Variovorax paradoxus: one gene and its partners. The main gene of each other region encodes a partner of the protein of the gene in region 2 in a complex. Links are inferred from orthologs where the notes say so. Each region holds a gene or a part of one and is shown on either strand. Other genes may lie near its edges.

Region 1 (3,716 bases), 4.3 Mb from region 2 along the record:
GGCGTTCCTGCAGATAGTCGGTCAGCAGCTTGCCGACGATGTCTTCCACCGGCGCGCGCACTTCGCTGGACACCAGCTTGTCCTTGGTCTGGCTCGAGAACTTGGGCTCGGGCACCTTCACGCTCAGCACGCAGCACAGGCCTTCGCGCATGTCGTCGCCGGTGACTTCGACCTTCGCCTTCTTGGCGAACTCGTTCTCTTCGATGTATTTGTTGATGACGCGGGTCATCGCGGCGCGCAGGCCCGTGAGGTGGGTGCCTCCGTCACGCTGCGGGATGTTGTTGGTGAAGCAGAGGACCTGCTCGTTGTAGCCGCTGTTCCACTGCATCGCCACTTCGACGCCGATGTGCGTGCCGGGAATGCCGCCGTAGGTGTCGGCCGGGCGTTCGCCTTCGGCGTAGAACGAGTTCGGATGCAGGACGGTCTTGCCCTTGTTGATGAACTCCACGAAGCCGCGCACGCCGCCGGCGCCCGAGAAGTCGTCTTCCTTGCCGGTGCGCTCGTCCTTCAGGCGGATGCGCACGCCGTTGTTCAGGAAGCTCAGCTCGCGCAGGCGCTTGGAGAGGATTTCATAGTGGAAATCGTTGTTCTCCTTGAAGATCTGCGTGTCGGGCAGGAAGTGCACTTCGGTGCCGCGCTTGTCGGTGTCGCCGATGATCTTCATGGGCGAGACTTCGACGCCGCTCACCGTTTCCAGCAGGCGGTTCTGCACGAAGCCGCGGCTGAATTCGAGTTCGTGGATCTTGCCTTCGCGGCGCACCACCAGGCGCAGCATCACGCTGAGCGCGTTCACGCAGCTCACGCCCACGCCGTGCAGGCCGCCCGACACCTTGTAGCTGTTCTGGTTGAACTTGCCGCCGGCGTGCAGCTCGGTGAGCGCGATTTCTGCCGCCGAGCGCTTGGGCTCGTGCTTGTCGTCCATCTTCACGCCGGTGGGAATGCCGCGGCCGTTGTCGGTGACGGAGATCGAGTTGTCCGAATGGATGGTCACGACGATGTCGTCGCAATGGCCGGCCAGCGCTTCGTCGATGGAGTTGTCCACCACTTCGAACACCAGGTGGTGCAGGCCGGTGCCGTCGGAGGTGTCGCCGATGTACATGCCGGGGCGCTTGCGCACGGCCTCGAGCCCTTCGAGGATGGTGATGGAGCCTTCGCCGTAGCTGTTGTCGGCCGCTGCGGCCGTTTCGATCTCGGGGATGTAGACGGGCTCGGTGTGCGGCACGTCGGGCTTGTTTTCTTCAGCACTCATTCGGATATTCCTCTGTCTCTCACGGCATTCGCGCGTGATTTTTCGGGCTCTCAAAAGCTCAATTCGCCGCCTCTTGAAAGCGCAAACCCGCGGGGGGCCGCGGGCTGTGTGCGCAAGGCGCTTCGGTGTCTGTCTGCTAGATACGCATCGGCATCACGACATATTTGAAGGATGCGTTCTCGGGGATGGTCAGCAGCGCCGAACTGTTGGAGTCGGCCAGGTCCAGCTTGACCATGTCCTGGTCCATGTTCGACAGCGCGTCGATCAGGTAGGTCACGTTGAAGCCGATTTCGATGGCGTCGCCGCCGTAGTCGATGTCGAGCTCGTCCTGGGCTTCTTCCTGCTCGGCGTTGTTCGACGCGATGCGCAGCGTGCCCGGCTCGATGTTCAGGCGCACGCCCTTGAACTTCTCGCTGGTCAGGATGGCGGTGCGCTGCAGGCTGGCCAAGAGCGGCGCGCGGCCCAGGGTGACGGTGTTCTTGTGGTTCTTGGGAATCACGCGGTTGTAGTCGGGGAACTTGCCCTCGACCAGCTTGGTGACGAACTCCATGCCGCCGAAGCTGAACTTGGCCTGGTTGTTCGCGAACTGCATCTCGATGGCGCCTTCGGCGTCGGACAGCAGGCGCTGCATTTCGAGCACAGTCTTGCGCGGAAGAATGACTTCCTGGCGCGGCACTTCGACGTCGAGCGTGGCCGACGAGAACGCCAGGCGGTGGCCGTCGGTGGCCACCAGGCTCAGCTGCTTGCCTTCGGCGACGAAGAGGATGCCGTTCAGGTAGTAGCGGATGTCATGCACGGCCATTGCGAACGACACTTGCGAGAGCAGGTCCTTCAGCGTCTTTTGCGGCACGCTGAACACGGGGCCGAAGTTGGCGGCTTCCTGCACCAGCGGGAAGTCTTCGGCCGGCAAAGATTGCAGCGTGAAGCGGCTCTTGCCGCCCTTGAGCACCAGCTTGCTCGCGCTCGATTCGAGGCTCACGGTCTGGTCCGAAGGCATGGTGCGCAGGATGTCGATGAGCTTGCGCGCGCCGATGGTGGTGGTGAAGTTGCCTTCGTCGCCGCCCAGTTCGGCGGTGGTGCGGATCTGGATCTCGAGGTCGCTGGTGGTCAGCTGCAGCTGGCCGCCGGTCTTGCGGATCAGCACGTTCGCCAGGATCGGCAAGGTGTGACGCCGCTCGACGATGCCCGCCACGGACTGCAGCGCGGCGAGGACTTTGTCTTGGTTTGCCTTCAAAACGATCATGTCTTCTTCCTCTTCTCTATCTCTTTGAATCAGCTTGTAAGACGCCATTCTCCGCTGTCGCGAGGGGCATCCTGGATGACATCTGGCTTCAGCCCTTGAGCGTCTGCTCGAGCACGTGGAGCTGCTGGTTGAGTTCGGTGAGCTGCTGGCGCTCGCCCGAAATCTTGCGCACCGCGTGCAGCACCGTCGTGTGGTCGCGCCCACCGAACAGCTCGCCGATTTCCGGCAGGCTCTTCTGCGTGAGTTCCTTGGCCAGGTACATCGCGATCTGCCGCGGCCGCGCAATGCTGGCCGGGCGTTTCTTGCTGTACATGTCGGCGACCTTGATCTTGTAGTAGTCGGCCACCGTTTTCTGGATATTCTCGACGGAGATCTGCCGATTCTGGATCGACAACAAGTCACGCAGCGCCTCGCGCGCCAGGGCGATCGAGATCTCTTTCTGGTTGAAGCGCGAGTAAGCCAGGATCTTGCGCAGCGCGCCTTCGAGCTCGCGCACGTTGGAGCGCACGTTCTTGGCGACGAAGAAGGCCACTTCTTCCGGCATTTCGGCCGATTCGGCGCGCGCCTTGTTGATCAGGATAGCCACGCGCATTTCGAGCTCGGGCGGCTCGATGGCGACCGTGAGACCCGAATCGAAGCGCGAAACCAGGCGCTCGTGGATGTCGGCCAGCCCCTTCGGGTAGGTGTCGCTGGTCATCACGATGTGGGATTTCTTGGCCAGCAGGGCCTCGAACGCGTTGAAGAATTCTTCCTGCGTCCGGTCCTTGTTGGCGAAGAACTGCACATCGTCGATCAGCAACAGATCGAGCGAGTGATAGCGTTCCTTGAACTCATCGAAAGTCTTGCGCTGATAGGCCTTGACCACATCCGACACGAATTGCTCGGCGTGGATGTAGAGAACTTTGGAATCGGCGCGGTCGGCCAGCAGCCGGTTGCCCACGGCATGCATCAGGTGGGTCTTGCCCAGGCCGACGCCGCCGTAGATGAAAAGCGGGTTGTAAAGATGGCCGGGCATGCCCGCCACGTGCATGGCCGCGGCGCGCGCCATGCGGTTGGCCGTGCCTTCGACCAGGGTGTCGAAGGTGAGCCCCGAATTGAGCCGGTTCTTGAAGCCGGCGGCGGCGGGCTCCTCGCCCGGGCCGGCCACGTCGCGCGGCACGTCGGTCTCGGTCATGACCGCCACAGGCGCAGAGCGCACGGGCGTTTCGCGAGGAGCAAGCGCTA
Region 2 (3,821 bases):
CGAGCGCGCGATTGAAGAGCTTCTGCAGCCCGATGTCGTTGGGCCCGATGCCGTCGAGCGGACTGAGCTTGCCCATCAGCACGAAGTAATAGCCGCGGAATGCGCCGGTGCGCTCCAGTGCGGCCTGGTCGGCCGGTGTCTCGACCACGCAGAGCTTGGTCACGTCGCGCCGCGAGTCCATGCAGACACTGCAGATCGGCGCTTCGGTGAAGGTGTTGCAAAGTTCGCAGTGCCGCACATTGCCCGCCGCCTGCTGCAGTGCGCGCGCGAGCAACTGCGCGCCGTCGCGGTCATGCTGCAGCAGATGAAAGGCCATGCGCGAGGCCGACTTGACGCCGACACCGGGCAGGCGGCGCAGCGCATCGATCAGGGCGTCGAGCGAACTGGCGTCGGCCATGTGCCGCTTAGAACGGCAGCTTCATGCCGGGCGGGAGGCCGGGCATGCCGGCCGTCAGCTTGCCCATCTTCTGCTCGCTGGTTTCCTCGGCCTTGCGCACGGCGGCGTTGAAGGCGGCGGCCACCAGGTCTTCGAGCATGTCCTTGTCGTCGGCCAGCAGGCTCGGATCGATGGTGATGCGCTTGACGTCGTGCTTGCAGGTCATGACGACCTTGACGAGACCGGCGCCGGATTCACCCTCGACCTCGATGTGGGCCAGCTCTTCCTGGGCCTTCTTGAGGTTGTCCTGCATTGCCTGCGCCTGCTTCATGAGGCCGGCCAGTTGTCCTTTGTTGAACATCGTTGGTCCTGATTGTTGGGTTGGAAAAATGGGAGAAGGATAAGAGAGACGAAAGCTCAGGCCGGTTTCAGGGTTCCTGGGACGATCTTCGCATCGAAGTCGCGCATCAGCGCCTGTACTTCGGGGTCGTTGTGAATGGCGTCCTCGGCCACGCGCTGACGCTCGTCGGCGGCCTGCCTGTTGCGGCGCGCAGGGCTGTCGACCACGCCACCGATCTCGATCGTGAGCTTGATGTCGTGGCCCAGGCCGTTGAGCGCGGCCGTCAGCTTCTCGCGGCTGGAAGGCTGGTTGAGCGTCTCGCGCTCGATGCGCAGCATCCATTGGTCGGTGTCACGGCCCACCAATTGCGACTGCAGCGCCAGCTCGCGCGTCAGGGCGTTGATGGCCTCGGACGCGACCAGTTGCGTGACCGTGGCATGCCAGAAGTCGCCGTCTTCGCTCTGGGGAATGGGGGTGTAGGGAACGCGCTGCGAGCCCTCGGCAGGAGGAATGTCGCGCGCACTCGGCGGCGGCTGCACGCGGATGGGCACGCCGACGACCTTGGCCGGTGCGTCGGGCGGCTCCGGGCGCTGCTCGGGCTGGCGGCGGGGTTCGTCGACCACGGCGAGGCGTTGGCCCGCGGGTGCCGGCGGAGAAGTCGGGGCTGGCGAAATCGGAGCCGGCGCGGGGGCTGCGGCAGCCGGCTGTTCGGCCGGCGGACGCACGACCGGCGCAGGGGCCGGAACGGGTGCCGGGGCACGTGCCGGCGCCTGCGGCGCGGCGGCCGCGGCTTCATTCAGAGTTTTTTTTTCCGTGGAGGCCGTCGAAGCAGCCGCGTTGGAAGGCTTGAAGGCCAGGAGCCGCAGCAGCACCATGGTGAGCGCCGCGTATTCGTCGGGAGCCAGGCCCAGCTCGCCACGGCCGTGCAGGCAGAGGCTGTAGAGCAGTTGCGTCTCGTCGGCGGGCATCAGCGCGGCCAGGCGCGCGGTGTCGGCCGCGTCGGGGTCGGTGGCGGCATCGGCGGACTCGGCACGCGAAGGCACAGCCTGCAGCACGGCCATGGCCTGCAGCACCGCCGTCATTTCTTCGAGCGTGGACGCAGCCGACATGCCGTCGACGCGCAGCGCCTCCGAGGTCTCGACCACCGTCTTGCCGTCGCCTTGCGCCAGTGCCTCGATCAGGCGGAACACATGGCCGCGATCGACGCTGCCGAGCATCTGCCGCACGCCGGTTTCGACCAGCTCACCGTTGCCGAAGGCGATGGCCTGGTCGGTGAGCGACAGCGCGTCGCGCATCGAGCCGCGTGCCGCGCGAGCCAGCAGGCGCAGCGCCTGCGGCTCGGCCGGAACGTTTTCGGTCTGCAGCACGCCCGTCAGGTGTTCGAGCACCGTCTCCGGCGCCATCGGCCGCAGGTTGAATTGCAGGCAGCGCGACAGCACCGTGACCGGCACCTTCTGCGGATCGGTCGTGGCCAGCACGAACTTGAGGTACTCGGGCGGCTCCTCGAGCGTCTTCAGCATTGCGTTGAACGCGGTGTTGGTGAGCATGTGCACTTCGTCGATCATGAAGACCTTGAAGCGCCCCTGCACCGGCTTGTAGACGGCCTGTTCGAGCAGCGACTGCACCTCGTCCACGCCGCGGTTCGAGGCCGCGTCGAGCTCGGTGTAGTCGACGAAGCGGCCGGAGTCGATGTCGCGGCAAGCCTGGCAGACCCCGCAAGGCGTGGCGGTGATGCCGCCCTGCCCGTCCGGCCCCTGGCAGTTGAGCGACTTCGCCAGAATCCGCGAGACCGTGGTCTTGCCCACGCCCCGGGTGCCGGTGAAAAGATAGGCGTGATGCAGGCGCTGCGTGGTCAACGCGTTCTCGAGCGCCTGCACCACATGCCCCTGACCGACCATCTCACCGAAGGTTTTCGGACGGAACTTGCGAGCGAGCACGAGATAAGACATTGCGGGCATTCTAAAAGGCGCGGCGTCCCTCCCACCCCAGCTTCAACCCCGCAATCAAAAAAGCCCCCGTCTTTTCGTGGGCCACCGCGGAACCGGCTTCGCCGGGCCGCCGGTGTCGCCCCCAGCAGGGGGAAGGAGAAGCGACACGAAGTGCGCGCATCCTGGGGGGTTACAATAAGCGCTGACGGGCCTCCCTGCATGGTGAAGTGGCCAACCGGGTCAGGTGGGGAACCAAGCAGCCCTAACTGCGTAGTCAGTGCCAGGGGTAAGGCTCGTCAACCTCTTCCGCAGCTTCGTTTCATTCCACGCGAAATGAAACGGAGCTTGCAAACTCACTCAGCGAAAACTCCGATACGGCGCGGGGCTTCTACAGCCCCAGCCGCTGAATAGCGCCGCGCGCCGCGGCAGCGCCGCTCGCCATCGACGCCGTGAGCAGGTAACCGCCGGTCGGCGCCTCCCAATCCAGCATCTCCCCTGCCGCGAACATGCCGGGCAGCGCATTCGCCATCAGCGCCGCGTCCAGCGCGTCGAAGCGCACCCCGCCCGCCGTGCTGATCGCCTCGTCCACCGGACGTGTCGCGACCAGCTTCAGCGGCACGGCCTTGATCGTGGTCGCCAGTTGCACGGGGTCCTGCATCGCTTCCTTGCTCAGCGCCTCGTGCAGCACGCCCGCCTTAATGCCCTCGATGCCGAGCCGGCTCTTGAGGTGGCTGCTCAACGAGCGCGCACCGCGCGGATGCTTCACCGCCGCGAGCACCTGCTCCTGCGTGCGATCGGGCAGCAAGTCGAGCAGCAGCGTCGCGCTGCCGTTCGCGGCAATCTCGTCGCGCAGCAGCGCAGATGCGGCATAGACCAGGCTGCCTTCGATGCCCGTGGCTGTCGCGACGAACTCGCCCTTGCGCGCGAAATGACGTCCCTGGCTGTCGGTGAACGAGATCGCGACCGATTTGAACGGCTGCCCCGCGAAACGGCTCGAAAAATGCTCGCTCCACCCCGCGCCATCGAAGCCGCTATTGGCAGGCAACAGAGGTGCCACTTCCACGCCCTTGGACAGCAGCCACGGCGCCCATGCCCCGTCGGAGCCAAGGCGCGCCCAACTCGCGCCGCCCAGCGCCAGCACCACGGCATCGGCTTTCACGGTGACCTCGCCGGCCGG
Region 3 (3,736 bases), 3.4 Mb from region 2 along the record:
ACCCGCAGGACCTGATCGAGAAGTACGGCGCCGACACCGCGCGCCTGTACACCATGTTCACCGCGCCGCCCGAGGCCACGCTCGAGTGGAACGACGCGGCCGTCGAGGGCAGCTACCGCTTCCTGCGCCGGGTGTGGAACTTTGGTGCCGCGCAGGCGGACGTGGCACCGGTGGCGGCCGCCGGCCAGGCCTTCGGCAAGGGCGCCCAGGCGCTGCGTCGCGAGGTGCACACCGTGCTGCGCCAGGTCGACTACGACTACCAGCGCATGCAATACAACACCGTGGTGTCGGGCGCGATGAAACTGCTCAACGCGCTGGAAGGCTTCAAGCCCGACGGCAGCGCGGGCGACGCCGCCGCGGTGCGCGAGGGCTTCGGCATCCTGCTGCGCTGCCTGTACCCGGCCACGCCGCACATCGCGCAGCAACTGTGGAACGAACTCGGCTACGACAAGGACCTGGGCGGGCTGCTCGACGCCCCGTGGCCCACGGTCGACGTCGGTGCGCTGGTGCAGGACGAGATCGAACTCATGCTGCAGGTCAACGGCAAGCTGCGCGGCAAGCTCAGCGTGCCGGCCGGTGCCTCGAAGGACGAGATCGAGAAGCTCGCGCTGGCCTGCGACGATTTCGTCGCCTTCGCGGAAGGCGCGCAGCCCAAGCGCGTGATCGTGGTTCCCGGCCGTCTGGTCAACGTGGTTCTCTGAACGAACGACTCAAGCATGAACAATCGCAATGTCTCGCTGCCGCGCCGCGGCCTTCTCCTCGGACTGGCGGTGGCCGGTGCCTCGCTGGGCCTGGCCGGGTGCGGCTTCGAGCTGCGCAAGGCGCCGGTCTTTGCGTTCAAGTCACTGTCGGTGGAAGGGTCCGAGGCCCTTCTCAAGTCGGCCATGATCAACCAGATCCGGCGCGAGCTGCGGGCGACCGGCTCCGTGACCGTGCTGCCGGCGGAAGACGCGTCCAAGGCCGACGTGATCCTCGAAATCCTGGGCGAAGACCGCAACCGCATCGTGATCTCGACCAATTCGGCGGGCCTGGTGCGCGAGCTTCAGCTGCAGCTGCGCATCCGCTTCCGGCTGCGTACGCCGGGCGGCAAGGACCTGCTGCCCGCCTCCGAGGTCTCGCAGACGCGCGACCTGAGCTTCAACGAAACCAACGCGCTCGCCAAGGAAGGCGAAGCCGACCTGCTGTTCCGCGACATGCAGTCGGACATCGCGCAGCAGTTGATGCGCCGTATCGCCGCGGTCAAGTCGCTGTAATCCGTCGATGCAACTCGCCAGCGCCTCGCTCGGGGCCCATCTGCAGAAGGGCCTGAAGCCGCTCTACACGATCCACGGCGACGAGCCGCTGCTCGCGCAGGAAGCGGCCGACGCCATTCGCACGGCCGCGCGCGCGCAGGGCTACACCGAGCGCAGCTCGTACACGGTGGCCGGCGCGCATTTCGACTGGAGCGCGGTGCTCGCGGCTGGCGGCTCGCTTTCGCTGTTCGCCGACAAGCAGATCGTGGAGATCCGCATTCCCTCGGGCAAGCCCGGCAAGGACGGCAGCGCGGCGCTGCAGCAGCTGGCCGAATCGGCACCCGGCAACGACAGCACGCTCACGCTGGTGATGCTGCCCCGGCTGGACAAGGCCACGCGCACCGGCGCCTGGTTCTCGGCGCTGGAGAACAATGGCGCGAGCATCCAGGTCGACCCGATCGAGCGCAATGCGCTGCCGCAGTGGATCGCCCAGCGCCTGGGCCAGCAGGGCCAGCGCGTGATGCCGGGCGACGAAGGCCAGCGCACGCTGCAGTTCTTTGCCGACCGCGTCGAAGGCAACCTGCTCGCGGCGCACCAGGAAATCCAGAAGCTCGCGCTGCTGCATCCGGCGGGCGAACTCAGCTGGGAGCAGGTGGAAGGCGCGGTCAACAACGTGGCGCGCTACGACGTGTTCAAGCTTTCAGAGGCCGTGTTGGCCGGCAATCCGCAGCGGGTGGCGCGCATGCTCGACGGCCTGCAGGCCGAGGGCGAGGCCGAAGTGCTGGTGCATTACACGATTGCCGAGGACATCCGCGCACTCAAGCGCGTGAAGGACGCGATGGCCTCGGGCCGTCCGCTGCCGATGGCGCTGCGCGAAAACCGCATCTGGGGCCCGCGCGAGCGTGCCTTCGAGCGTGTGCTGCCGCGCCTGGACGACCGCATGCTGACCCGCCTGCTGCGCGCCGCCCATGTGGTGGACGGCATCGTGAAGGGCCTGAAGCAGCCCGACTGGCCCGCCAGCGGCTGGCAGGCGTTGCAGCGGCTGGCGCTGATGCTGTGCCGCGCCTGCAGCAGCGCGGCGGCCGCGCCAAGACGCGCCTGATCCGTGGTGGCTTCGGCCATCAAAAGGCCCGCCGTATCCTGGTCGAGGGGCGGCATGGGAAAATGAGTGCATGAACGCGTTCAACGTCAGCGAGCACATGCAGACCTTGGGTCTGCAAGCCAAAGCCGCTGCATTCCTCATGGCCCGTGCGGATGCAGCTACCAAAAACATAGCATTGAAGGCGCTGGCCCGGCGTCTGCGCGAAGCCGGCCCGGTGCTGGCCACGGCCAACCAGAAGGACCTGGAGCGCGCCACAGCCGCCGGCCTGTCGGCGCCGATGGTCGACCGCCTCAAGCTCACGCCCAAGGTCATCGAGACCGTCGCCCTGGGCTGCGAGCAGCTCGCCGGCATGGCCGACGTGATCGGCGAGATCATCGGCATGAAGCAGCAGCCCAGCGGCATCCGCGTGGGCCAGATGCGCGTGCCGATCGGCGTCTTCGGCATGATCTACGAGAGCCGGCCCAACGTGACCATCGAGGCCGCGAGCCTGGCCATCAAGAGCGGCAACGCGGCCATCCTGCGCGGCGGCTCGGAAGCCATTGAATCGAACAAGGCACTGGCGCTGCTGGTGTCGGAGGCGCTGGCCGAGGCCGGCCTGCCGGTCGATGCGGTGCAGCTGGTGCAGACCACCGACCGCGAAGCCGTCGGCCAGCTGATCGCCATGCCGGAGTTCGTGGACGTGATCATTCCGCGCGGCGGCAAGGGCCTGATCGAGCGCATCAGCCGCGATGCCAAGGTGCCGGTCATCAAGCACCTGGACGGCAATTGCCACGTGTACGTGGACGACACGGCGGAGTTCGACATGGCGCTGCGCATCGTCGACAACGCCAAGACCCAGAAGTACAGCCCCTGCAACGCCGCCGAAGGCCTGCTGGTGTCGGCCACGGTCGCCGAAGACTTCCTGCCCGAGATTGCCGCCATCTTCGCCGCCAAGGGCGTGGAAATGCGCTGCGACCCGGAAGCCGCCCGCATCCTGCGCGCCGACGGCGCCATCGACCCGCAGGCCAAGGTGGTCGATGCCGTGGAGTCCGACTGGTCCGAGGAATACCTGGCCGCCGTGATCAGCATCAAGGTGGTGGCCGGCGTGGACGAGGCCATCGCCCACATCAACCGCTACTCGAGCCATCACACCGACGCCATCGTCACGCGCGACCATGTGCATGCGCAGCGCTTCCTGCGCGAGGTCGATTCGGCCAGCGTCATGGTCAATGCGAGCACCCGCTTCGCGGACGGGTTCGAGTTCGGGCTGGGTGCCGAAATCGGCATCAGCACCGACAAGTTCCATGCCCGCGGACCGGTCGGCATCGAAGGACTGACCTCGCTCAAGTACGTTGTGCTCGGGCAGGGCGAAGTCCGGAGTTGAGAAGCCGTGGAGAGCGGATTGGCTGAACCAAGTCCGCTT

The links. The genes of interacting proteins can lie anywhere in the genome.
Region 1: the proteins of dnaX (region 2) and dnaN are in contact, whole or in part, in a cryo-EM structure (PDB 8GIZ), measured with the Escherichia coli proteins. The link is inferred for Variovorax paradoxus from one-to-one orthologs.
Region 3: the proteins of dnaX (region 2) and holA are in contact, whole or in part, in a cryo-EM structure (PDB 8GIZ), measured with the Escherichia coli proteins. The link is inferred for Variovorax paradoxus from one-to-one orthologs.

What each region holds. Positions count from the first base shown.
Region 1 is NZ_CP091716.1:104,148-107,863, reverse strand. The notes cover bases 440-3,228. They hold dnaN (DNA polymerase III subunit beta), read right to left. Parts: upstream 2,493-3,228; coding sequence 1,386-2,492; downstream 440-1,385. Other genes in these bases: dnaA (chromosomal replication initiator protein DnaA), read right to left, coding at 2,581-3,228; gyrB (DNA topoisomerase (ATP-hydrolyzing) subunit B), read right to left, coding at 440-1,249. Outside these bases: more of gyrB, read right to left, coding at 1-439; more of dnaA, read right to left, coding at 3,229-3,716. UniProt on the Escherichia coli protein: Confers DNA tethering and processivity to DNA polymerases and other proteins. Acts as a clamp, forming a ring around DNA (a reaction catalyzed by the clamp-loading complex) which diffuses in an ATP-independent manner freely and bidirectionally along dsDNA.
Region 2 is NZ_CP091716.1:4,421,262-4,425,082, forward strand. What follows is about bases 230-3,123. They hold dnaX (DNA polymerase III subunit gamma/tau), read right to left. Parts: upstream 2,666-3,123; coding sequence 794-2,665; downstream 230-793. Other genes in these bases: recR (recombination mediator RecR), read right to left, coding at 230-397; L3V85_RS20485 (YbaB/EbfC family nucleoid-associated protein), read right to left, coding at 405-737; L3V85_RS20500 (TIGR03862 family flavoprotein), read right to left, coding at 3,033-3,123. Outside these bases: more of recR, read right to left, coding at 1-229; more of L3V85_RS20500, read right to left, coding at 3,124-3,821. UniProt on the Escherichia coli protein: Part of the beta sliding clamp loading complex, which hydrolyzes ATP to load the beta clamp onto primed DNA to form the DNA replication pre-initiation complex.
Region 3 is NZ_CP091716.1:1,015,064-1,018,799, forward strand. Bases 489-3,297 are described here. They hold holA (DNA polymerase III subunit delta), read left to right. Parts: upstream 489-1,260; coding sequence 1,261-2,334; downstream 2,335-3,297. Other genes in these bases: leuS (leucine--tRNA ligase), read left to right, coding at 489-701; lptE (LPS assembly lipoprotein LptE), read left to right, coding at 717-1,253; L3V85_RS04990 (glutamate-5-semialdehyde dehydrogenase), read left to right, coding at 2,405-3,297. In the rest of the region: more of leuS, read left to right, coding at 1-488; more of L3V85_RS04990, read left to right, coding at 3,298-3,697. UniProt on the Escherichia coli protein: Part of the beta sliding clamp loading complex, which hydrolyzes ATP to load the beta clamp onto primed DNA to form the DNA replication pre-initiation complex.